3 regions of the Pseudomonas sp. GW821-FHT10B02 genome follow, and region 2 is predicted to be linked to each of the others. Evidence: riboswitches for the same ligand, from Rfam matches in the RefSeq annotation. Region 2 holds a riboswitch; each other region holds the start of a gene.
What was found. A riboswitch is a leader RNA that binds a small molecule or an ion and turns the genes downstream of it on or off. The one in region 2 is predicted to bind cobalamin.
Positions count from the first base shown of each region.

Region 1: linked by a shared signal. The riboswitch ahead of AC07OF_RS22880 (TonB-dependent receptor) and the one ahead of AC07OF_RS10245 (CbtB domain-containing protein) in region 2 are both predicted to bind cobalamin.
Region 3: linked by a shared signal. The riboswitch ahead of cobO (cob(I)yrinic acid a,c-diamide adenosyltransferase) and the one ahead of AC07OF_RS10245 (CbtB domain-containing protein) in region 2 are both predicted to bind cobalamin.

Region 1 covers NZ_JBWKNR010000017.1:477-5,856, reverse strand. Annotated here, with positions in the region: gene AC07OF_RS22885 (GNAT family N-acetyltransferase) at 86-649, shown strand; cobalamin riboswitch at 788-994, shown strand; gene AC07OF_RS22880 (TonB-dependent receptor) at 1,101-3,236, shown strand; gene AC07OF_RS22875 (MFS transporter) at 3,505-5,181, shown strand; gene AC07OF_RS22870 (MAPEG family protein) at 5,251-5,380, shown strand, end outside.
Region 2 covers NZ_JBWKNR010000005.1:135,547-144,410, forward strand. Annotated here, with positions in the region: gene AC07OF_RS10225 (2OG-Fe dioxygenase family protein) at 137-889, shown strand; gene AC07OF_RS10230 (sugar phosphate isomerase/epimerase family protein) at 1,175-2,092, shown strand; gene AC07OF_RS10235 (AzlC family ABC transporter permease) at 2,082-2,780, shown strand; gene AC07OF_RS10240 (AzlD domain-containing protein) at 2,767-3,093, shown strand; cobalamin riboswitch at 3,128-3,349, shown strand; gene AC07OF_RS10245 (CbtB domain-containing protein) at 3,471-3,656, shown strand; gene AC07OF_RS10250 (CbtA family protein) at 3,667-4,359, shown strand; gene AC07OF_RS10255 (cobalamin biosynthesis protein) at 4,361-4,762, shown strand; gene cobM (precorrin-4 C(11)-methyltransferase) at 4,790-5,536, shown strand; gene AC07OF_RS10265 (DUF1272 domain-containing protein) at 5,551-5,796, shown strand; gene AC07OF_RS10270 (CsgG/HfaB family protein) at 5,918-6,760, opposite strand; gene AC07OF_RS10275 (curli assembly protein CsgF) at 6,788-7,207, opposite strand; gene csgE (curli production assembly/transport protein CsgE) at 7,204-7,599, opposite strand; gene AC07OF_RS10285 (type II secretion system protein) at 7,596-8,126, opposite strand; gene AC07OF_RS10290 (type II secretion system protein) at 8,101-8,475, opposite strand; gene AC07OF_RS10295 (type II secretion system protein) at 8,481-8,864, opposite strand, start outside.
Region 3 covers NZ_JBWKNR010000007.1:204,509-213,372, reverse strand. Annotated here, with positions in the region: gene AC07OF_RS13160 (DUF2066 domain-containing protein) at 5-1,054, shown strand; gene AC07OF_RS13155 (AI-2E family transporter) at 1,080-2,153, shown strand; gene hda (DnaA regulatory inactivator Hda) at 2,311-3,015, shown strand; gene AC07OF_RS13145 (C40 family peptidase) at 3,131-3,763, shown strand; gene AC07OF_RS13140 (C40 family peptidase) at 3,898-4,431, shown strand; gene AC07OF_RS13135 (O-methyltransferase) at 4,448-5,095, shown strand; gene AC07OF_RS13130 (PQQ-dependent sugar dehydrogenase) at 5,164-6,480, opposite strand; gene AC07OF_RS13125 (hypothetical protein) at 6,549-7,127, opposite strand; cobalamin riboswitch at 7,276-7,500, shown strand; gene cobO (cob(I)yrinic acid a,c-diamide adenosyltransferase) at 7,666-8,277, shown strand; gene AC07OF_RS13115 (cobyrinic acid a,c-diamide synthase CobB) at 8,274-8,864, shown strand, end outside.

The DNA of each region.
Region 1 (5,380 bases), on a different contig from region 2:
TCCGCTGGCGAGGGCGGCATGCACAAACAGTTGCATGCCGGCACCAACGCTTTCAGACTCGCGGTTCACCTTGCCAGGAACCGCCATGATCACCATCCGCCCCATGACCGCCGCCGACTTCGACCGCTTCTGGCCGACCTTCCAGGCCATTGTCGCGGCCCGCGAAACCTATGCCTTCGACCCGGCCATGAGCCAGGAGCAGGCGCGTCAGCTGTGGCTGGAAGCACCGCTGCACACCCTGGTGGCCGAAGAGGATGGCGAACTGCTCGGTTCCTACTACCTCAAGGCCAATGCCGCCGGCCCGGGCAATCATGTGAGCAATTGCGGCTACATGGTCAGCGACGCTGCGCGTGGGCGCGGTGTGGCCCGGTTGATGTGCGAGCACTCGCAACGCCTGGCCCGCGAACAGGGTTTTCTGGCCATGCAGTTCAACTCGGTGGTGTCGAGCAATGAGGTGGCGGTGGCCTTGTGGCAGAAGCTGGGTTTCGAGGTGGTCGGGCGCTTGCCGCGGGCTTATCGGCATGCGCGCCTGGGCTTGGTCGATTGCCTGGTGATGTACAAGTGGCTGGAGCAACCCCAGCAACCGCAACCCATGCTGATCGGGCGCAAGAACATCGAGGCGGTGGTGTCGCGCAAGCGCGGACGTTGAGATCTTCGCTGACCCCATCGCCGGCAATGCCGGCTCCCACGAATGTGTTGTGGGAGCCGGCATTGCCGGCGATGGGCTGCACAGCAGCCCTCCCTGCAAAAATGCGCAACGCATTGACTGTAAAGACTTTCAATGTTCAGATGCGCGCCAGTTTCAGGTGTCCTGCGCCGCCGTGCGCAGGGTGAAACGGGAAGCCGGTGCGTCACTCAAGGTGACTAGTCCGGCGCTGCCCCCGCAACGGTAAGCGAGCGAAGCCTTCGAAACACCACTGTGCCCTGGCATGGGAAGGTGAAGGCCTTCATGACCCTCGCAAGCCCGGAGACCGGCCTGAAGCTTCGTTTGGCAACCCCGCGGTGGGCGGGCGCAGGCCGGTTTGCGGGCGCCTGCGCGCGCAATTCCTCCATGCGTTGTTCCCTCCGGGATTCATTCTTCCAGCAGATTGTGGAACGACATGTCCCGTTACTCCAAGCTTCAAACCCTGGCGGCCAATGCCCTGGCGCCTTGCCTGGCATTCTCCTTGCCGACCTACGCCGCTGAAACCGGCACCCTGGCCCTGCCCTCGACGGCGATCACCAGCAGCAGCGACAAGGACCCCATTAGCCTGGCCACGCCACTGCCAGCCGGTTCGCGCCTGAACCTCAGCGCCATGGACACCCCGGCGAGCACCAGCAGCATCAGTGCCGAGGTGATCGAAGGGCGCAACAATCGCACGGTTCAGGACGCCGTCAGCCGTTCACCGGGCATCACCTCGGTGGCCACCCCGGGCAACGGCAACACCGCCCTCTCGGCCCGTGGTTTTGAAGGCCACGGCTCGGTGATGACCCTGTTCGACGGCTCGCGGATGTACACCGGTGCCGGCACCCAGACCTTCCCGGTCGACCCGTGGATGGTCGAGCGCATCGACATCATCCGCGGCCCGGCTTCAGTGCTCTATGGTGAAGGCGCGACCGGCGCGGTGATCAACGTGATCCCGAAGAAGCCCTTCGCCGGTGAGATTCATAACCAGCTGCGCCTGGGCTACGGCGCCTATGACCGTCAGCAACTGGGCCTGGACAGCGGCGGTTCGCTGAGCGAGCGCCTGAGCTACCGGGTTACCCTCAACCGCCAGCAAAGCAACGGCTGGGTGGATCGTGGCGACTCGAAAAACCTGGCCATGAGCGCCGCCCTGCGTTTTGACGCCAGCGACGAGCTGAGCTTCACCCTGGCCCACGAACGTGGCGACGCCGAGCCGATGAACTACTTCGGCACACCGCTGATTGACGGCCACTACCGCGACAGTCTGCGCAAGAAGAACTACAACGTGCGCGATGACGAGCAGCGCTACCACGACGAGTGGACCCGCCTGAACAGCGACTGGACCCTCAGCGATTCGATCAGCGCCAGCAACCAGCTGTACTACATCAAGAGCCGCCGGCACTGGCGCAACGCCGAAGACTACACCTGGGACAGCACGCAAGGGCAACTGCAGCGCGGCAGCTACCTGGAGATCAAACACGACCAGGAACAGGTCGGCGATCGCCAGAGCTTTACCTTCGATCACACGCTGTTCGGCCTGGCCAGCAAGACCGTGGTCGGCGCCGAGTACAACCGCATCCGCTTCGGCATCAACAGCAACTCACCGTACAACGATATCGGCGGCGACTTCATCGATCCGTGGAACCCGGCGCCAGGCTACTTCCATAGCAACAGCCCGACCCGCCCACAGACCCAGAGCACCACCCGCACCTTTGCCCTGTTCGCCGAAAACCGCACCCAGCTGTCTGAACGCTGGTCGCTGGTGACCGGCGTTCGCCGCGACCAGAACCACATCGACCGTGACAACCTGGTCGACAACAGCCGCACCGACCGCAGCCTCAACGGTGGCAACTGGCGTGCCGGGCTGGTGTTTGCGGTGACCGATGAACTGTCACTGTATGGCCAGTATTCCACCAGTGAAGATGGCGTCAGCGACCTGGTCACCTTGAGCCCAAGCCAGCAGAACTACGACCTGACCGAAGCCAGGCAGACCGAGTTCGGCCTCAAGCAACTGTTCTGGCACGGTCGTGGCGAGTGGACCCTGGCGGCCTATCACATCGTCAAGAAGAAGCTGCTGGTCGACGACCCGATCACCCACCAGAAACAGCAGGCCGGCCAGCAGACTTCCGACGGCCTGGAAGCGACCCTGGAACTGGCCCTGGCCAACCAGTGGCAGGTCTCGGCCAACGCCTCGGTGGTGCGTGCCAAGTACGACGATTTCGACCAGACCGTGGGCGGCCAGTCGCTGTCGCGTGCGGGCAACCGGCCGAGCAATGTGCCACGGCGCACTGCCAACCTGTGGGTGAACAAAGGTCTGGGGTATGGCGTGGATGCCGGCATCGGCCTGCGCTATGTCGATGAGCGCTACGCCAACATCGCCAACACCCAGACGGTGCCCGGTTTTACCGTGGTCGATGCCAACCTGGGCTGGCAGGTGCTGCCGGATGTACGCCTGGGCCTGCAGTTGAACAACCTGCTGGACCGCCGCTACGCCGCCACCGCCCACAGTGGCGAGCAGTGGTTGATGGGTGAGCCGCGCTCGTACTTCGCGACGCTGGATTACAGCTTCTAAGCGACAAAAACTACCAATTTGTGGACAGCAGAGATCAGTGTGGGAGCCGGCCTTGCCGGCGATGGGGCGGTCCCGCCCCTGGCCCGGCTATGCCGGGCATCGCCAGCAAGGCTGGCTCCCACAGGGATTCCCCCGCAAGGTGGATAACCGGGAAAACATGATTATGCTTCAAGAAGCCTTGCAGCAGTGCCAGACCGCCACCCCCAGGGCCAGGGTGCGGTAGCGCGCGTGGGTACTCCGGCCTACAAGAACAACACGGAGAACACTCATGGCGGCCATCGACACCACTTCCAGCGGCAGTACACCCAACCGCGGGATCACCAAGGAGGAGCGCAAGGTTATCTTTGCCTCATCCCTGGGTACCGTTTTCGAATGGTACGACTTCTACCTCTACGGCTCGCTCGCGGCGATCATCGCCAAGCACTTCTTCGCCGGTGTCAACGAAACCACGTCGTTCATCTTCGCCCTCCTCGCCTTTGCCGCAGGCTTTGCCGTACGCCCCTTCGGCGCCATTGTGTTCGGCCGTCTGGGCGACATGATCGGGCGCAAGTACACCTTCCTGATCACCATTGTGATCATGGGCGTGTCCACCGCGATCGTCGGTTTGCTACCCAGTTACAGCACCATCGGTGTGGCCGCGCCGATCATCCTGATCAGCCTGCGCCTGTTGCAAGGCCTGGCGCTTGGGGGTGAGTACGGCGGCGCAGCCACCTACGTGGCCGAACACGCGCCGAAAGGCAAACGTGGCTACTTCACCTCATGGATCCAGACCACTGCGACCCTGGGCCTGTTCCTGTCGTTGCTGGTAATCCTCGCCTGCCGCACGATCCTCGGTACCGAAGCCTTCGAGGCCTGGGGCTGGCGGATTCCATTCCTGCTGTCGATCCTGTTGCTGATCATTTCGGTGTACATCCGTCTGCAACTGAGTGAATCGCCGGTGTTCGTCAAGATGAAGGCCGAAGGTAAGGCCTCCAAGGCGCCACTGACCGAATCCTTCGCCCGCTGGGACAACCTCAAGGTGGTGATCATGGCCCTGCTCGGCGGCACCGCCGGCCAGGCGGTGGTCTGGTACACCGGCCAGTTCTATGCGCTGTTCTTCCTGTTGCAGACCCTCAAGATCGACCCGCAAACCGCCAACCTGCTGATCGCCGGTTCGCTGCTGATCGGCACGCCGTTCTTCATCCTGTTCGGCAGCCTGTCCGACCGCATCGGGCGTAAAGGCATCATCATGGCCGGCTGCATCATCGCGGCGCTGACCTACTTCCCGATTTTCAAGGCGTTGACCGAGTACGGTAACCCCGACGTGTTCATCGCCCAGGAGAAAAACCCGGTGACGGTGATTGCCGATCCCAACCAGTGCTCGTTCCAGTTCGACCCGGTGGGCAAAGCCAAATTCACCAGCTCCTGCGACCTGGCCAAAAGCGTGCTGGCCAAACGGGCCATACCCTACGAGAACGAAAAGGCCGAACCAGGCACCGTCGCTCAGATCCGCATTGGCGACAAGGTGCTGCAGAGCTTCGAGGGCACCGGCATGCCGGCGGCTGACTTCAAGGTTCAGAACGATGCCTTCGTCGCGACCCTCACTGGCGCGCTCAAGGACGCGGGATACCCCGAAAAAGCCGACCCGGCCAAGACCAACTACCCGATGGTATTGCTCTTGCTGACCATCTTGGTGATCTACGTGACCATGGTCTACGGCCCGATTGCCGCCTGGCTGGTGGAGCTGTTCCCGGCGCGCATCCGCTACACGTCGATGTCGCTGCCCTATCACATCGGCAACGGCTGGTTCGGCGGCTTCCTGCCCACGGTGGCATTCGCCATGGTAGCGGCGACCGGGGATATCTACTACGGGCTGTGGTACCCGATCGTGATCGCGGTGATGACCGCCATCCTCGGCATATGCTTCCTGCCGGAAACCAAGGACCGGGAAATTCATCACACCTGAAGCCGACACTGTACGTAGCCCTGCGGGTTGGGCGATGATCGCGCCCCACCCGCTGTCAATGGAATGAACATGCACGATGTTATGAGCGTCTTTGCTTTGTGTGTCGTCGTACTCTTTGTGAAGATGCTGGCGATTTCCTGCTACCAGGGTTTCTATCGCATCAGCCGTATGACCTTCAAGAATGCCGAAGACGCCGGTT
Region 2 (8,864 bases):
TAAATAAAAACAACAAATGAACCATGAGCCAACAACAGGAAGAGTCAACCACACCAGAAAGGAACTCTTGCATGATCGGCCACCATCAAAGTCCGCTGCGAGCTTTTTCCTCAAACGCCAAAAGCGTGTTCGCAGCATGAGTTCCAGTACTGCAATACGGTATTCGGACGAAAGCACGCTGTATGAACTTTCCGAATCACTAAATAGCCACCACTACGCCAGCAGCGCTCATTATCCAGCGTTTCTGGTTGCTCAACTGGGTAACGAAGCGTGTCACGCATTCAATGCAACCTGGAACAACCTGCAGCCGGACAGCTATCTGAGCGTCGGCAACGGCACTCGCGAGCGTTGCATCTGCAAGTTCGAGTACCGCCAGCGGGACAGGCGCTGGAAGACGCTCGAAAACTGCCACTTCTTTCAGACCCAGGCCCATAACCCGCTGCTGGGTGGCATTCAGCGCACCTATGCGCGCAGCGAAACGTCCTTTATCGGCTCGCCCGTGCTGCAAACGCTACTGGCAGCCGACCTGGCGCTCCTGGATCTGACCGTCGGCCATCGCGACTGGCTGGTCACCTGCCACCAGTTCCGGATCCTGTGCGATGAGCACAATGCGGGCCAGGCCACACCCGAAGGCCGACACCGCGACGGGCATGACTTTGTCTTTCAACACCTGATTCAACGCCAGTTAGTCATTGGCGGAGAAAGTCGGGTGTTTCACGAAAATGGCGAAACCGTATTCAGTGCAACCCTGACAGATTACATGGAAACCATCGTTTTGAATGACCGGACACTTCTGCACGAAGTTTCTCCGTTGCAAAAGCCTCATACCAGTTCAAATCCAGGCACTCGTGACATGTTGATTATTGACTTCGACTTGACGGAGCACTAATGAATCATTCCACTCACGCACTTCCTGCCGCCACTCTCAATATACAAAACTACATTATCGAGCAGTTTGAGCAGGCACGCGCACGACGGACTTCCACATTATCCCTGACCGCCAATGAGAATGTATTGTCCGAGACCGCTCGCACACTTGGACAAAACCGCAGCCCATCCACCGCTCTTGCGACCGGCACGGTTATGTATTGCTGGCCTGTGGCGCCGATGACAACCGAAAAGCCTTCAACGCCGCCATCTCCCATCCATTGTTCAACACCCAAGGACAGGCGCAATGACCACGAAAGAGACCCTGTATCACATCGATGGCCCGATCAGTGCGGATTTCCCGCAGATCTCCTTTTCCACAAATGTATACGACAACCCCGCGGACATTCTTGGCTCGATCACCGACCTGGCCAGGCACTTCAAGGCGGTCGAGTTCGAAATCGGTGAAGACGCCGAAGCTGTGTTCTGGTCCTTGAGCAACGATGGACGACAGACGCTGGCCCGGCAGATCCGTCAGTTTACCGAGCAAAATGAGATCACCCTGACGGTTCATGCTGGTTGGTGGGGGCGTCAGTACAACCTCTGCGCCAGTAATCTGGATGAGCGTGCACAAGCAGTGGAGTGTTTGAGCGCGGCGGTGGACTTTTCCCGTCAAGCCGGCGCGACCAGCGTCACATTTCATCCCGGCTACAAGGACCAGTTGGACAACGACGTGCTGATGACGAACCTGATCGAGGCCATCAAACAGGTCACGGCGCGTTGTGACACAGGGGATATGGCGCTGTGTCTGGAGAACATGGGGGGCCAGCGTCCGAAGTTTCCGGTGTTCACAGTCGAAGAGCATGTGTACTTCCATCAGCAGACCGGCTGCTACGTGACCATCGATGTAACCCATTTATGTTCCTTGCTGCCTTATGGACAGAGCCTGTTTGAGGCCATCGCGACACTGGCGCCGGTCACCCGCCACCTGCACATTGCCGACCTCAACGACACCCACCACCAGCACTTGCCAATTGGCGAAGGCAATTTGCCCTTGAGCGATGTATTGAACCGCTTCGCGCTCAACGGCTATCGCGGTGTGGCAGTGGTAGAAGAGTTCATTCCGCGCTTCTCCACCGCGTACTACCTGGAAAAAGCCTTAGCCTACCAAGCCGGCATGCAACATCTGCGCGCCAGCGTTCAGCAAAACATCCATGCCGGTTGAGCCTGCACGACTCGAACTTGCGCCACACAGCGAGATTGCGTCTGGCATCCGCGATGCGTTGCCGTTCGTGTTCTCACTATTGCTGACGTTCACCCTGATCGGCATGCTCGGGCGGCGCCATGGCCTGGATCTACCGGCGATGGTGGTGTTCAGCGGCACGGTGATGGCCTCGCCGCTGCAGCTCACTTTGCTGGAGACACCCGCGCATCTGTTGAACGCGTTTGGCGTTCTGGTATCGGCGCTGAGCATCAATCTGCGGTTTCTGATCTTCACCCTGAGCCTGAAGTCCAGCCTCAAAGGTGCAAAAGCAGCGTTCATTCCGGCACTGGCGGTGATGGCCAATGCGGCCTTCACCCTCATGTCGATACGCAAGGAACAGCAGCCGATCAGCCGCCTCTACGCGAACACTGTGTGCTTCACGCTGTACGCCGCCGCGGTACTTGGCACCATGGCCGGTTATTGCTTCGCCAGTCTGGCCGGCAGTGCGCTGATGGATGATGTCAGCGTAGTGATCGCGATCTTCATCAGCGCCTCGCTGGGCAAGATGGCCCGCGAGCGCCACAGCTTCCACGCCCAATGGATCGCCGGGCTGACCACTGCCGCGAGTCTGCTGTGGCTGGGGCAGATCAGTCTGATGCTGGTCCTCGCCGTTACCATGGTGGCGAGTTATGCCTATGACCGAACCTAATACGTTCTGGCTGTATGTGCTGATCTGCGCGCTGGTATCGGCCGTCTGCCGGCTGTTGCCGCTGGCGGTGGAAATCGAGCGGCTGCCCAGCGGCGTTCGCGCCTTCATCGACCGCCTCGGTAAGTACACCTCGGTTGCGATGCTGATCAGTCTGCTGGCGGGATCACTTTATCCGCTGGCCAGTCAGCAGACCCCGTCGACGCTGTGGATCTGGCCTGTGGCCCTGGCCTGGCTACTGAGCCGCATGCGGCTCAAGTCCTACTACGCCTTTCTCATCGCGCTGGGCGTGTACGTTCTGCTAGCAATGCGTTAGTCGTCGATTGACTCAAGTCCTGCGCCCATGCTCTCCTACACAGATTGTTACGGGTGCCCTTCACAGGGTGAAACGGGAAGCCGGTGAACCATGTGCTTTACTCTAAAGCCATGTCAGTCCGGTGCTGCCCCCGCAACGGTAAGCGAGTGAAGCGTCAGATCCACTGTGCCAGTGCGGCATGGGAAGGTGATGCTTGCAGGTCGGTTAAGGCCAACCCCTCGCGAGCCCGGAGACCGGCCCGCAACTTACAGTGCGCGAATGCGCTGCTGAACCTGACAAACCCGCGGTGGGCGGGCGCTGTTGCAACCCCTGGGCGAGTTCCGTGCAGGGGTTTCTTGCGCTTGCCTGTTGCCGAACAACACCAAGAGGAAAGCGCCATGCCTATCAGTACCGCCAGTCACTCCGCCGTTACCCCGTCAAGCCTCAGTCAGCGTCTGCTGGTTGCCGTCGGTGCCTCGCTGCTGGGCCTGTGCCTGGTCTACTTCGCCGGTTTCTCGCACATCGAAGCGGTGCACAATGCCGCCCACGATACCCGCCACAGCGCCGCCTTCCCTTGCCACTGAGTGCCCTGCGATGATCAAGCGTATTGCCAGTACCGCAGGGTTTGCCGGCCTGCTGGCCGCCCTGCTGTTGACCCTGCTGCAAAGCTTCTGGGTCGCGCCGCTGATTCTCCAGGCGGAAACCTATGAAAGCGCAGCGCCTGCGGTTGAAGCGCATGAACACGCCCCTGGTGTGGCTGCCGATCACCACCACGACAGCGAAGCCTGGGCACCGGAGGACGGCTGGCAGCGGGTACTGTCGACCACGGGCGGTAACCTGGTGGTCGCCGTCGGCTTTGCCCTGATCCTCGCTGCGCTGTATACCCTGCGCGCGCCAAACAGCGTGGTCAGTGGCGCACTGTGGGGCCTGGGTGGCTTTGCCGTATTCTGCCTGGCACCTACTCTGGGCCTGCCACCAGAACTGCCAGGTACCGCCGCAGCCGATCTGGCCCAGCGCCAGACCTGGTGGGTAGGTACCGCAGCGGCCACCGCCGTCGGGCTTGGCTTGATCGTGTTCGCCCACAACTGGCTGCTTAAAACGCTGGGCGTGGTACTGCTGGTGGTACCTCATGTGATTGGTGCACCACAACCTGAAGTGCACGAAATGCTTGCCCCAGAAGCGCTGGAAGCCGAGTTCAAGATCGCTTCCCTAGTGACCAACGCCGCGTTCTGGTTGGCCCTGGGCCTGATCAGTGCCTGGCTGTTCCGTCGCCCGAACCAGGCCTGACATGCAAGTGTTCGTCGGCCTGGGTTGCCGACGGGGTTGCCCCGCCGACACCCTGGGCCACCTGCTGGAACAGACCCTCAAGGCCCACGACTTGCCGCTGAGCGCAGTCACGGGCCTTGCCAGTATCGACCTCAAGCACGATGAACCCGGGCTGCAACAACTGGCCCGGCGCCTCAAGGTGCCTCTGCTATTTTTTTCCGCCACACAACTGGCCGCCTTCGAGCCGCGCCTGAGCCATCGCTCGGCCGTCGCCTACCAGCACAGCGGTTGCTATGGCGTCGCCGAAAGCGCGGCGCTGGCACTGGCCGAACACCTCGCAGGCCCGGCACAGCTGCGCGTTACCCGTACCCTGCTGGCCGACGCCAGCCTGGCATTGGCTACAACCACAGGCTTTGGCGGATAATCCGCGCTTTCTCTTCAAGGACTCCGCATGACCGTCTATTTCATCGGTGCCGGCCCCGGCGATCCCGAGCTGATCACCGTCAAGGGCCAGCGCCTGATCCATCGCTGCCCGGTAATCATCTATGCCGGCTCCCTGGTACCGGCGGCGGTGCTCGAAGGGCATCGCGCCGAGACAGTCATCAACAGTGCCGAGCTGCATCTGGCCGAGATCATCGAGGCAATCAAGCAGGCGCACGAGCGGGGCCAGGATGTGGCCCGGGTCCACAGCGGCGACCCCAGCCTGTACGGCGCCATCGGTGAACAGATCCGCTACCTGCGCGAACTGGGTATTCCCTACGAGATCATCCCGGGTGTTACCGCCGTGGCCGCCAGCGCCGCCCTGCTCGGCTGCGAACTGACGCTGCCGGACATCGCCCAGACCGTGATTCTCACCCGCTACGGCGACAAATCGCCAATGCCCGCAGGTGAGCAACTGGCCGACCTCGCCCGCCATCGCAGCACCCTGGCGATTCACCTGGGGGTCAAGCATCTGCAGAAGATCGTCGAGGAACTGCGCCCGCATTACGGCGGGGATTGCCCAATTGCGGTGGTCCATCGCGCTACCTGGCCGGACCAGGACTGGGTGCTCGATACCCTTGATGGTATTGTCCAACAGGTACAGGCCAAGGGTTTTCGCCGTACCGCACTGATCCTGGTCGGCCGGGTACTGGCCAGTGACAGCTTTTCCGAGTCGGCGCTGTACCGCGCCAGCCATGCCCATCTCTATCGCCCCTGACAGAGGACCTGACCATGCTCGAATTGCGCCCCAACTGTGAATGCTGCGGCGGTGACCTGCCCGGCGACAGCCAGGATGCACTGATCTGCTCGTTCGAATGCACGTTTTGCAAGGACTGCAATGAGCGTCAACTCAAGGGCCAGTGCCCCAACTGTGGTGGTGAGCTGGTGAAGCGACCGCCACGGGCGGCGGCGAAGCTGGCGAAGTATCCGGCGTCGACCACGCGGATCGTCAAGGAACAAGGCTGCGCAACGCACTAGGTTGGCTGTATTTGGCAAGGCTTGCGCCTTGCATCGCTGGCAATGCCAGCTCCCACAGGATCGGTGTGCACCAGAACGTTGTGGGAGCCGGCCTTGCCGGCGATGGGGTGCAACGCAGACCTCATGGGTTTTGATTTTGGCTCAGGTACTTGTCCAGGGTCGCATTGTCGCCGCTGCTATCGCCCGCCACCTGCCACAAGCGCCGCTCGATACCTTGGGCCAGCAGATGCCCCACCGCCGATTCGATGGCCGACAGCACACACAGCTGCGCCGGTTCGTTGGTGGTGTAGCCGACCTCGGCTTCAAGCAGTTTCTTGAACTCGATGAACTTGAACACCCCGGCACTGCGGCCGACCGAGTAGATGGTCTTGCTGGTCATCACGTTGGCCAGCACCTGACCGCTGCGCACATCCACGGCCCGCAGGTTGACCGACACCTGATCGACCCGGTACTCGCGGGAGATATCGATACCCAGGTAGCGCGCCCCCTCGCCACCACTGCGCACGTTGGTGTCGTAGGCGATGATACCGCCTTCAAGCATCAGGTTGGCCGCCTGCAGCGGTGGCAATTCGCCCTGGATGTTCACCGGCGTGTCCGGTTTTTTCTGCGACGCACGGATGATCTTGCGCTCGGTCAGCAGGTTCTGCAGCCCTTCGCGCTCCAGCACCACAAACCAGCCGCTGGCCTGCAGGGCGTCCATCAGCATGCTCGCCGCGCCCTGGGTGACGCTGGTCGAGAACGAGCTGGCCGGGGTTGGCTTGTATTGCCCGGTCTGGTCGCGGAAACCATACACCACCGCCATCAGCCGGCCTTTGGGCCGCGGCATGTTGAGCAGGTCGTAGTAGGTCGAAGCCCGCGGGGTCAGCGTCGGGCTTTCGCCGTCCTGCTCGGCCGGCATCGGTTTGCGCAGGTTGCAGCCTTGCAGGACGGCAAAGATCAGCAGTGCGGTCAGAATTCTTTTCATGATTGTCACTCCCCATTACCCGCCCCTTCAAGGGTTCAGGCCGTTCACCAGAACTTCTGAAATTTCGCCTGTTGCACGGTCGGTGATCTCGATGGTCAAGGCCCCGGAATCATCGAGCACGTTGATAATGAAGGCGTCTGTCTGCAGGCTGCCGGTGGTGCCGTTATTGATGTTGTTGAGCAATTGCGACAGCAGCCGCGACTCGAGCTGGCTGGTGAAGCGCTCCAGGGCCGAAGTGCCCGCCAGTGCCGAGGCACGGTCCTTGATCGCCGGGTCTTCGTGGTCGTTCTGTGCCTGGGCGTTGTTGAGCAACCAGGTGCCGTTCAACGGGTTGCCGCCAAACGCGGGGTTGATGGGGGTGTACACAAGTTCGGTGGCACCGGCCTGGCTGCCCAGGGCAGTCAGCAGGACCAGGGAGGCCAGCCGGCGGGTATTGTTGTTATTCATAGCTCGTCCCTCTCAAGATCGGTGGTGTCCTGCAGCAGCATCTGCAGCTTGCGCTGGATGATCTGCTCCTTGACCAGGTCAGCCGCCTCATAAGCGGCGTCCTTCAGCTCTGTGGTGTTGGGTGGCAGAAAGCGCCGGTAGATCACACGTTGCTCGTACTCGACCGTTACCAGGCTGCCCCAGCGTGCGTCCGGCCGTTCCCGTACCACCAGGTTGAAATCCAGACGGCTGGTGGCACGCAGCCGCTCGGCAAAGCTGTAATAGAAGTCGTGGCCGATGTGCGAGATGGTGTTGTCGACGATAAAGCCCATCATCTCGTCCTCGGCGCCGCCCCGGGCAGTGCCGGCCAGCAGCACCAGAGCCAGGGCGCAGGCGGTCAGTTGGCGGTTCATTGCCCTGCTCCCTGGGTCAGGCCCTTGCGACCACCGGCGGCGGATTCGGAGAAGGCTTTCTCAGCCACGAACTGCCAGTCGGAATAGTGTTCCAGGCCTTCGAAGTCCGACCACTGAGCGGCAAAGCCGGTCTGTTTCAGCGGCGTCAGATCAGACTGGCTGTACACCCCGGTGATACGCCCGTCGATGGAGCGCAGCAATCCCCAGTCGTCGCTGCCAGTGACCGGATCGGGGTACAGGCGGCGCAGGTGGCGCTTGAGGTTGGGATAGCGCGGGTCCTCAAGCAGCTCGTCCAGGGTCTGTGGGTACTGGGCCAGGCCTGGCGAATCGCGATAGTAGCTGCGCAGCGCCTGGGCATACTGGGTGCCGACCCAGAGCAGGTCGCGTTCACGTTCGCGCAGGGCCTGGGTCGACCACAGGGTGACGGTCGAGCCCAGCGCGATGCCGGTCACAGCAATCAGCAACAGCACTCCCAGGTAAGTGAAGCCCGCCTCGGCGGCGCTACCACTCGGCATATAAGCTGCCATCACGCGCCCTCCCGGTTGCACCGCTCTTGATATCAGCCACCGAACCGCCCACACCTTCCGGCGGCGCTACCACCTGCCAGCCGTCACGGCGCTCGGTGATCGGGTCCAGCGGGGCGTTGCGCAGGTAGCGCTGTTCGACCAGTTGCTCCAGCGACTCGGGATATCGCCCGGTGTCGCCGTAGTAGTGATCCAGGGCTTCGCGCATCACCGCCAGGCTTTGACGCAGGGTGGCCTCGCGCGAGGTTTCCAGGCTCTGGAAGTAGCGCGGCATGGCAATGGTCATCAGCGTGGCGATGATCGCCATCACCACCAGCAACTCGATCAGGGTAAAGCCTTGGTTGCGTCGCATGCTGGTCACCATTGTCCGTAGGCGATGCCGTTAAGGCCCTTGCCCGGTGCCTTGGAGTAAACGTCGAAGACGTCCTCCCCTTCACGCGGGCTTTGCGCCGAACTGTCGTAAGCACGCAGCCCCCAACCCCCTTCGTCGTCTTTTTTGTGGCTGAGCAACGGGTCGTGGGGGATGCGCCGCAGGAAATAGAACTTGGCACCTTTGGCGCTACGCACATCGCGCACACCTTCCACCAGCACCTGCAGGCTGGGTGGGTAACCTGTGGCATTCAGCGATTTCTCGATGTAGCCGGCGTCGAAGGCGCGTTTGTAGGCGTCGATGGCATCGCGGATCTGATACAGCGCGGTTTTCAGCTCCTGCTCCTTGCCCCGGCGTACCAGGGTTTCGGT
Region 3 (8,864 bases), on a different contig from region 2:
CTCCATGCGTTTGCGTAATTACCTGGCCGTTGGCTGTCTTGCCTTGCTGGGGCTGTCGGCTCAGGCCGAAACCCTTTCCGGCCTTTATCAGGTTCGCGAGCCGGTCGACGGCCAGGGCGCCGAAGCCCGTACTCAGGCCACCGGCAAAGCCCTTGAAACCCTGGTGCTGCGCCTGACCGGCGACCCCAAGGCGGCGCAGAGCCCGGCCCTGGCGGGGCTGCGCAAAGACCCGCAACAGATCATCAGTCAGTTCGGCTTCGAGGCCGGGCCGCCCGAAACCGTGCTGGTGGACTTCGATCCCGGCAGCACCGAGCGCACCTTGCGCCAGGCGGGCCTGGCACTGTGGGGCAACAACCGGCCTTCGATCCTTGGCTGGTGGTTGAACGACAGTACCGAAGGCTCAAGCCTGGTCGGCGACGGCCAGAACAGCGCCGCGCCCCTGCGCCGCGCCGCCCAGCACCGAGGTCTGCCATTGCGCCTGCCGCTGGCCGACCTCAATGAGCAATTGGTGGCCACTGCGAAAAATCTTGAAGGCGCAGACCCAGCGCCGCTGCGCGAGGCTTCCGAGCGTTATGGCGCCGACGCCTTGCTGGCGGTGCATGCCAGTGAAGCCGACGGCAAATGGCAGGGCACCTGGCGCCTGTGGCTGGGCGAGCAGCGCGAGCAGGGCAAGGTTGAAGCTGCCGACCAGGCCGCGCTGGCCGACGCCGTGATGCTGGCGGTCAGCAACCGCCTGGCGCCGCGCTTTGTGACTCGCCCCGGTGCCAGCAGCGAAATGCAGGTGCAGGTCCAGGGGATGAACCTGGCACGTTATGCCGACCTCGGCCGGGTGCTGGAACCCTATGGCGCGCGCCTTAAGCAGGTTGAGGGCGATACCCTGACCTATCAGGTCACTGGCAACAGCGATCAGCTACGCGCCCAGCTGGGCCTGGCCAAACTGCAGGAGCTGCCCGCTGAAGCGCCGGCAGCGCAACCGCCTGTTGATCCGGTCAACCCGGGGGCGACTCAGGCCGCTGCGCCAAAACCGTTCAATGGCCTGCGTTTTCGTTGGTAATCCCTGACCTGGCCTGGAGCCGTTCATGATTGATATGCGTCGCTGGGTATGGCCCGGCGTAATTTTGCTGTGCGCCGCTTTGCTGTACTGGCTACACCCGATTCTGTCGCCGTTTCTGGTCGGCATCCTGCTGGCCTATCTGGCCGACCCGCTGGTCGATCGCCTGGAACGTGCCGGCTTGTCCCGCACCTGGGGCGTGGTGCTGGTGTTTACATTGTTTACCCTGTTGCTGACCCTGCTGCTCCTGGTGCTGGTGCCGATGCTGGCCAAGCAACTGGTGCGCCTCTACGAGCTGGCGCCGCAGATGCTTGACTGGTTGCAACACGACGCCTTGCCCTGGGTACAGACACGTCTTGGCCTGGCCGACGGCTTCTGGAAGTTCGACAAGATCAAGGCGGCCATCAGCGGGCATATGGGCCAGACCACCGACATCGTCGGGGTCATCCTGTCCCAGGCCACCGCTTCGGGGCTGGCCCTGCTGGGCTGGTTGGCCAACCTGGTGCTGATCCCGGTGGTGAGCTTCTACCTGCTGCGTGACTGGGACCTGATGATGGCCAAGATCCGTGGCCTGCTGCCGCGCCAGCGCGAGGAGCGGGTGGTAGCGCTGGCCGGCGAGTGCCACGAAGTGCTGGGGGCGTTCGTCCGTGGCCAGTTGATGGTGATGGTGGCGCTGGGGGTGATCTATGCCTCTGGCCTGATGCTTGTGGGCCTAGAGCTCGGATTGTTGATCGGCCTGCTGGCAGGCCTGGCGGCCATCGTGCCGTACATGGGCTTCATTATTGGTATCGGCGCGGCGATGATTGCCGGGTTGTTCCAGTTTGGCGGTGATCCTTATCCGTTACTGGCGATCGCAGCGGTATTCATGATCGGCCAGGCACTGGAAGGCATGGTCCTGACGCCACTGCTGGTCGGTGACCGCATCGGCCTGCATCCGGTGGCGGTGATTTTCGCCATTCTCGCCGGCGGTGAACTGTTCGGTTTCACCGGCGTTCTGCTGGCCCTGCCGGTGGCGGCGGTGATCATGGTGCTGCTGCGTCATGTCCATGATCTCTATAAAGAGTCGGATATGTATGGCGGTGAGATCGACCCGGATCTCTAGCTTGATGGCAATAGGCTTGCAGCGATTCCCGGGTGTCAATGCAAGCCTTTGATTTTACTTGTGGTCCTCACTGATTGTGCGACCGGCGCCACGGGTATAGACTTTGCAGACTTTTCACAAAAGGCCCCTTGTGGTTCTTCGGAACTGCCCAGCCAGCATGAAACCGATCCAGTTGCCCTTGGGTGTGCGTCTGCGTGATGACGCCACCTTCATCAACTACTACCCGGGTGCCAACGCCGCCGCATTGGGCTACGTCGAGCGACTCTGCGAAGCCGACGCCGGCTGGACCGAAAGCCTGATCTATCTCTGGGGCAAGCAGGGCGTCGGGCGTACCCATCTGCTGCAAGCCGCCTGCCTGCGTTTCGAGCAATTGGGTGAACCCGCCGTATACCTGCCGCTGGCGCAGCTGCTCGACCGCGGTGTCGAGTTGCTGGATAACCTCGAACAATACGAACTGGTCTGCCTCGACGACCTGCATGTAATTGCCGGCAAGCCGGAGTGGGAAGAGGCCATGTTCCACCTGTTCAACCGTCTGCGTGACAGCGGCCGACGCTTGTTGCTGGCAGCCTCCAGTTCGCCGCGGGAATTGCCGATCAAGCTGGCAGACCTCAAGTCGCGCCTGACCCTGGCGCTGATCTTCCAGATGCGTGCGCTGTCTGACGAAGACAAGCTGCGCGCCTTGCAACTGCGTGCCTCGCGCCGCGGTCTGCAACTCTCCGACGAGGTCGGGCACTTCATCCTCACCCGCGGCACGCGCAGCATGAGCGCCTTGTTCGACCTGCTCGAGCGCCTCGATCAGGCTTCCTTGCAGGCTCAACGCAAGCTCACCATCCCGTTTTTGAAAGAAACTTTAGGCTGGTAAGGCAGGGGCTAGAGCCTCGGCACGTAAAAGTCACATTTTTTTCGATTGAATTTGCAAATCGATGCGATAGAAGGCATAGTTTCGACTTCTTTAAATCCAAGACACGGTCGTGCCCATGCTAAATCGCTTCGCACCCCTCGTGCCCCTCGCACTTGTGACCCTGCTTTTTGGCTGCGCAGCGCATAGCCCTGTTTCGCAGCAGCAGGTTCAACAACCGGTTTCCGCTCAGGTTTTGAGCAAGTCCTCCACCTCGTCGGTGTTTGAGGAAGAGCTGGCCACCGAAGAAGAACTTCAGGATTTCGCCAGCAGCAAGCCTTACCAATTGCCAGCCCTGGCTGACAACATTCTCGAGCGCGGTATGTCGCTGATCGGTACCCGTTACCGTTTCGGTGGTACCTCCGAGAACACCGGCTTTGATTGCAGCGGCTTCATTGGTTACCTGTTCCGCGAAGAAGCCGGCCTCAACCTGCCGCGCTCCACTCGTGAAATGATCAACGTAAAAGCCCCGCTGGTTGCCCGTAACAATCTCAAGCCGGGTGATCTGCTGTTCTTCAGCACCAATGGTCGCGGTCGTGTCAGTCACGCCGGGATCTACCTGGGCGACGATCAGTTCATCCACTCCAGCAGCCGCCGCAGCGGTGGTGTGCGCATCGACAAACTCGGTGATCGCTACTGGAGCAAGACCTTTATCGAAGCCAAGCGCGCATTGGCCATGGCACCGACCGCGACCACCATCTCGCGCAACTGATCATCGGCCTTGCGGTATCACGGCGACGTAGCTGAAAAGCTCGTCGCCGTGCGTGTTTACAGAAAGCGTCTAATCTAAATTCTCACCTATTTCCGGCCACACCGCCGGACGGCTTCAGACAGGATGTTCTGACCATGGCGATAAAGGCGCGCTTCGCTCTGTTTTCCCTGCTGGCACTGCTCGGTGCCTGCTCCAGCCATGCCCCGACCCCGCCCAAGGTGGTCGAGCCAGTCGTCATGGCGCCTCAGGTATATTTCTCTCCGGTTGCCGAAGATGTGCTGTTCCGTGCCTTGGGCCTGGTCGGTACGCCTTATCGCTGGGGCGGCAATACGCCGGACTCGGGTTTTGATTGCAGTGGCTTGATCGGTTACGTCTATCGCGATGCCGCCGGTATTGCTTTGCCGCGCACCACCCGTGAAATGATCGGCGTGCGCGCGCCGACTATCGACCGTGGTGCCCTGCAGTCCGGGGACCTGGTGTTCTTTGCCACCAATGGCGGCTCGCAGGTCAGCCACGCCGGCATCTACGTCGGCGAAGGCCGTTTCGTGCATGCCCCGTCTGCGGGCGGAACCGTGCGTCTGGACTACCTGTCCAACAGCTACTGGAACAAAACCTATCTCAACGCCAAGCGGGTGCTGGCGCCGACCCACCTGGCGCGCAACCCCTGACCTTGCGAGGTAGGCGATGACGGCACAAACGCTCTACCTCGACGATGCTCTCTACCATTACCTGCAAGCGGTTTCTCTTCGCGAGACGCCGTTGCTGGCCCGTTTGCGCAGCGAAACCCAGGCCTTGCCCGAGGCGCGCTGGCAGGTGGCGCCAGAGCAGGGCCAGTTGCTGGCGCTGCTGGTGCGCCTGATCGGTGCGCAGCGGGTGATCGAGGTCGGGACCTTCACCGGATACAGCGCACTGTGCATGGCCCAGGCCATGGAGCAGGGGCAGTTGTTGTGCTGCGATCTTGAAGGTAGTTACAACGCCATCGCCTGGCGCTATTGGCGGGAGGCCGGCGTGGCAGAGCGTATCGAGTTGCGCCTGGCGCCTGCCTTGCAAACGCTGGCGACTTTGCCGTCAGCGCGTTACGACCTGATCTTCATCGATGCCGACAAGGGCAACTACCCGCAGTATCTGGAAGAGGCCCTGCGCTTGCTGCGTACGGGTGGGCTGGTGTTGTTCGACAATACCTTGTGGAGCGGGCGGGTGCTGCAGGCGCAGCCCGACAGTGAAGATACCCGGGCGATCCAGGCGTTGAACCTGGGGCTCAAGGGCGATCCGCGGGTGGATCTGTCGATGTTGCCCATAGGGGATGGTCTGACGTTGTGTCGTAAGCGTTGAATCGCGGGGCAAGCCCGCTCCCACAGGTTGGACTGACTCTGTGGGAGCGGGCTTGCCCCGCGATAGGCTTACCGGACCTTGCTCACCCGCCAGATCTTGTTGCCAACATCATCGGCCACCAGCAAACCACCGCGTTGATCATTGATCACCCCGACCGGCCGCCCCATGGCCTTGCCCTCGTCATTGAGAAAGCCCGTCAGCAGGTCGATCGGCTTGCCGGCCGGTTTGCCGGCGGTGCTGAACGGCACGAAGATCACCTTGTAGCCACTGTGCGGTTTGCGGTTCCAGGAGCCGTGCTGACCAATGAATACCCCTTGCTCGAAAGGTGGCGGCAGTACGCCGGGTTCGGCAAAGGTCAGGCCCAGTGAGGCGGTGTGCGGCCCTACGGCGTAATCAGGAACTATGGCTTTGGCAACCCGCTGCGGATCCTGCGGGCTGACCCGTTCATCGACGTGTTGGCCGTAATAGCTGTAGGGCCAGCCGTAGAATCCACCGTCCTTGACCGAGGTAATGTAGTCGGGCACCAGGTCGCTGCCGATCTCGTCCCGTTCGTTGACCGCGGTCCACAGTTGTCCGCTATGCGGCTCCCAGGCCATGCCGTTGGGGTTGCGCAGGCCCGAGGCAAACAGACGCTTCTGGCCGTTGGCCGGATCGACTTCCCAGATGGCGGCGCGACCTGCTTCCTGATCCATGCCGTTCTCACCGACATTGCTGTTGGAGCCAACCGTAACGTAGAGCTTTTTGCCATCGCGGCTGGCGATGACATTCTTGGTCCAGTGATGGTTCAGCGGGCCGCCGGGCAATTCGGTCACCAGCGTGCCAGACGAAGTAATTTCAGTAGCCCCGGGCTGGTAACGAAAGCGCATGAGCCGATCGGTGTCGGCTACATAGAAATCGTTGCCGACCAAGGCCATGCCAAACGGCGAATTGAGGTTTTCAATAAAGGTGGTACGGATTTCGGCCACGCCGTCATGGTCACTGTCGCGCAGCAGGCTGATGCGGTTGGCGCTGGGCACGCCGGCACCGGCGCGACTCATCACCTTGCCCATCACCCAGCCACGAATGCCCTTGCCGTCCTCGGGCTTGGGCGGGGCGTTGGTTTCCGCGACCAGCACATCGCCATTGGGCAGGACATACAGCCAGCGCGGGTGATCCAGGCCCTCGGCGAAGGCGGTCACCTGGGTGCCAGGTGCAGCCACAGGCTTGGTGCCTGGTGGCCAGCCAATGGCCGGGGCGATGTTGACGGTGGGGATCAGGGTCTTGTTCGGCTCGGGCAGTTGAGGCGATGGCCCGAATCCGTCACTGACCTCCAGCCGGGCAGTCTCGCCGCAGCCGCTGATTCCCGCGGCAACTATCAGCAGCACGGTGATACGGGTCATATCCATGGCGTTGCCCTCGCAAAGCTGGCCTCTGTTGAAAGTAGAGGTGCTCAACATCCGCGAGGTTCCGTTGTTCAGGCCTGCTTGAGCAGCAGTGCAACCCCGGGATGATACTGCCCGGCCTCGTTGTGCAGCTTGCGGTAGGCATAGGGGAAGTACCAGGCAATGGCACAGGCGGTGTGCTTTTGCAGGTCGTCGACCAGGTCCTGGAGTTCTTCGGGGCTGGCATGCTGCCCGGCTTTCCAGGGGCTGGCGAACAGCGCGGCGACTTTTAGCTGGCTGGGTGCAGCCACCTGGCGGGCGGCAAATACAGTCTCTTGCAGCGCGTTGTTCAGGTCCAGGCGGGCGATGCGTGGCCAGCGCTGGCTGGCTTGCAGGTAGGCGGCTTCTTCGCGATTGGCGATGTACAGGTCGCAGTAACCTTCACGCTCACCTTCGTCACGCTGCTTCTTGCTCTGGTGATGTTGCAAGGTGATCAGCTCTGCTTGCCAGGCTGCGGCCGAGAGCACGCCGAGGTTCGCTTGGGCGCCGTGCCAGTAAGGGGCCTCGCCGTCGCCCAGGGTCTGGTTGCAGCGGTCGATGCATTCGACCCAGCGTTCCAGAGCCGGACGCAGGAATTCCAGGCGCGGGTTATTGATGATCAGGCCTTGCATGCCGCTCTCTCCTTTATCGTTGTAATCGAGACAGCCAATTTATGGCTATTTGATATCACTGATATCAGGGTGGCACAAGATGACAAAGACGCCATTGATCCAGGCCAGTGCTGCGCCTTTCATTGACGCTCCGGGTGCAACCCTCTAACCTTCGCGACTTGTTTCAGGTGCTCTGTGGGCTGTGGTCTGGCAGGGTGAAACAGGGAAGCCGGTGGGTGCGCAATAGCGTGCGAGTCCGGCGCTGCCCCCGCAACGGTAGGTGAGTCAAGGCCGCGCATGGCCACTGGGTGATCGCACCCGGGAAGGCGCGCGACCCTGGGTGTTGATGACCCCGCTCACAAGCCCGGAGACCGGCCTGTAACAGCCAACGGCATCACGGAGGGTGATGCGCGGTTTCTTCGGCCTGTGCCGCAGCCCTGCGCGTTTTTCCGTCTGCCTTGTCCATTGATCTGTTGCCATCTCTTTGCCGCGAACGCTGTGCAGCCCTGTGCTGCCAGGCGCGTTGCAGGTTGGCTGACAGTGGTTTGCGGAGACTTCGATGACTGAATCCACCGAGCGTGACGAACGCCACCTGGCCCGTATGCAGCGCAAGAAGGCGGTAATCGACGAGCGTATTGCCAACGCCCCTAACGAATGCGGCCTGCTGCTGGTGCTCAGCGGTAACGGCAAGGGCAAGAGCAGTTCGGCTTTCGGCATGCTCGCCCGGGCCATGGGCCATGGCATGCAGTGCGGCGTGGTGCAGTTCATCAAGGGCCGCAACAGCACTGGCGAAGAGCTGTTCTTCCGGCGTTTCCCCGAACAGGTGCGCTATCACGTGATGGGCGAGGGCTTCACCTGGGAAACCCAGGACCGCCAGCGTGACATCGCCGCAGCCGAAGCGGCCTGGGCCGTTTCGCGCCAGTTGCTGCAGGACCCGACGATCACCTTCGTGGTGCTCGACGAGCTGAATATAGCCCTCAAGCATGGCTACCTTGACCTCGAACAGGTGCTCAGCGACCTGCAGGCGCGTCCGCCGATGCAGCACGTGATCGTCACCGGTCGTGGCGCCAAGGATGAAATGATCGAACTGGCCGACACCGTCACCGAGATGGGCATGGTCAAGCACGCTTTCCAGACCGGTATCCGTGCCCAGAAGGGCGTTGAACTATGAGTGACACGCGCCACTGCCCGGCGGTGCTGATTGCCGCCCCGGCTTCAGGCCAGGGCAAGACTACGGTGACCGCTGCCCTGGCGCGGCTGCACCGCAACCTCGGGCGTAAGGTGCGGGTGTTCAAGTGCGGCCCGGACTTCCTTGACCCGATGATTCTCGAGCGGGCCAGCGGTGCGCCGGTGTACCAGCTGGACCTGTGGATGGTCGGTGAGCAGGAAAGCCGCCGGCTGCTCTGGGAAGCAGCCGGCGATGCCGATCTGATCCTGATCGAAGGGGTCATGGGCCTGTTCGACGGTACGCCGTCGAGTGCCGACCTTGCCCGCCATTTCAATGTGCCGGTGCTGGCGGTGATCGACGGTACCGCCATGGCCCAGACCTTCGGCGCCCTGGCCCTGGGCCTGGCGCGCTATCAGCCCGACCTGCCGTTTGCCGGGGTACTGGCCAACCGTGTCGGTACCTTGCGTCACGCCCAGTTGCTCGAAGGCAGCCTTACCGAAGGGCTGCGCTGGTACGGCGGCCTGTCGCGGGAAACCGGGATTGAATTGCCGAGCCGCCATCTGGGCCTGGTCCAGGCCAGCGAGCTCAAT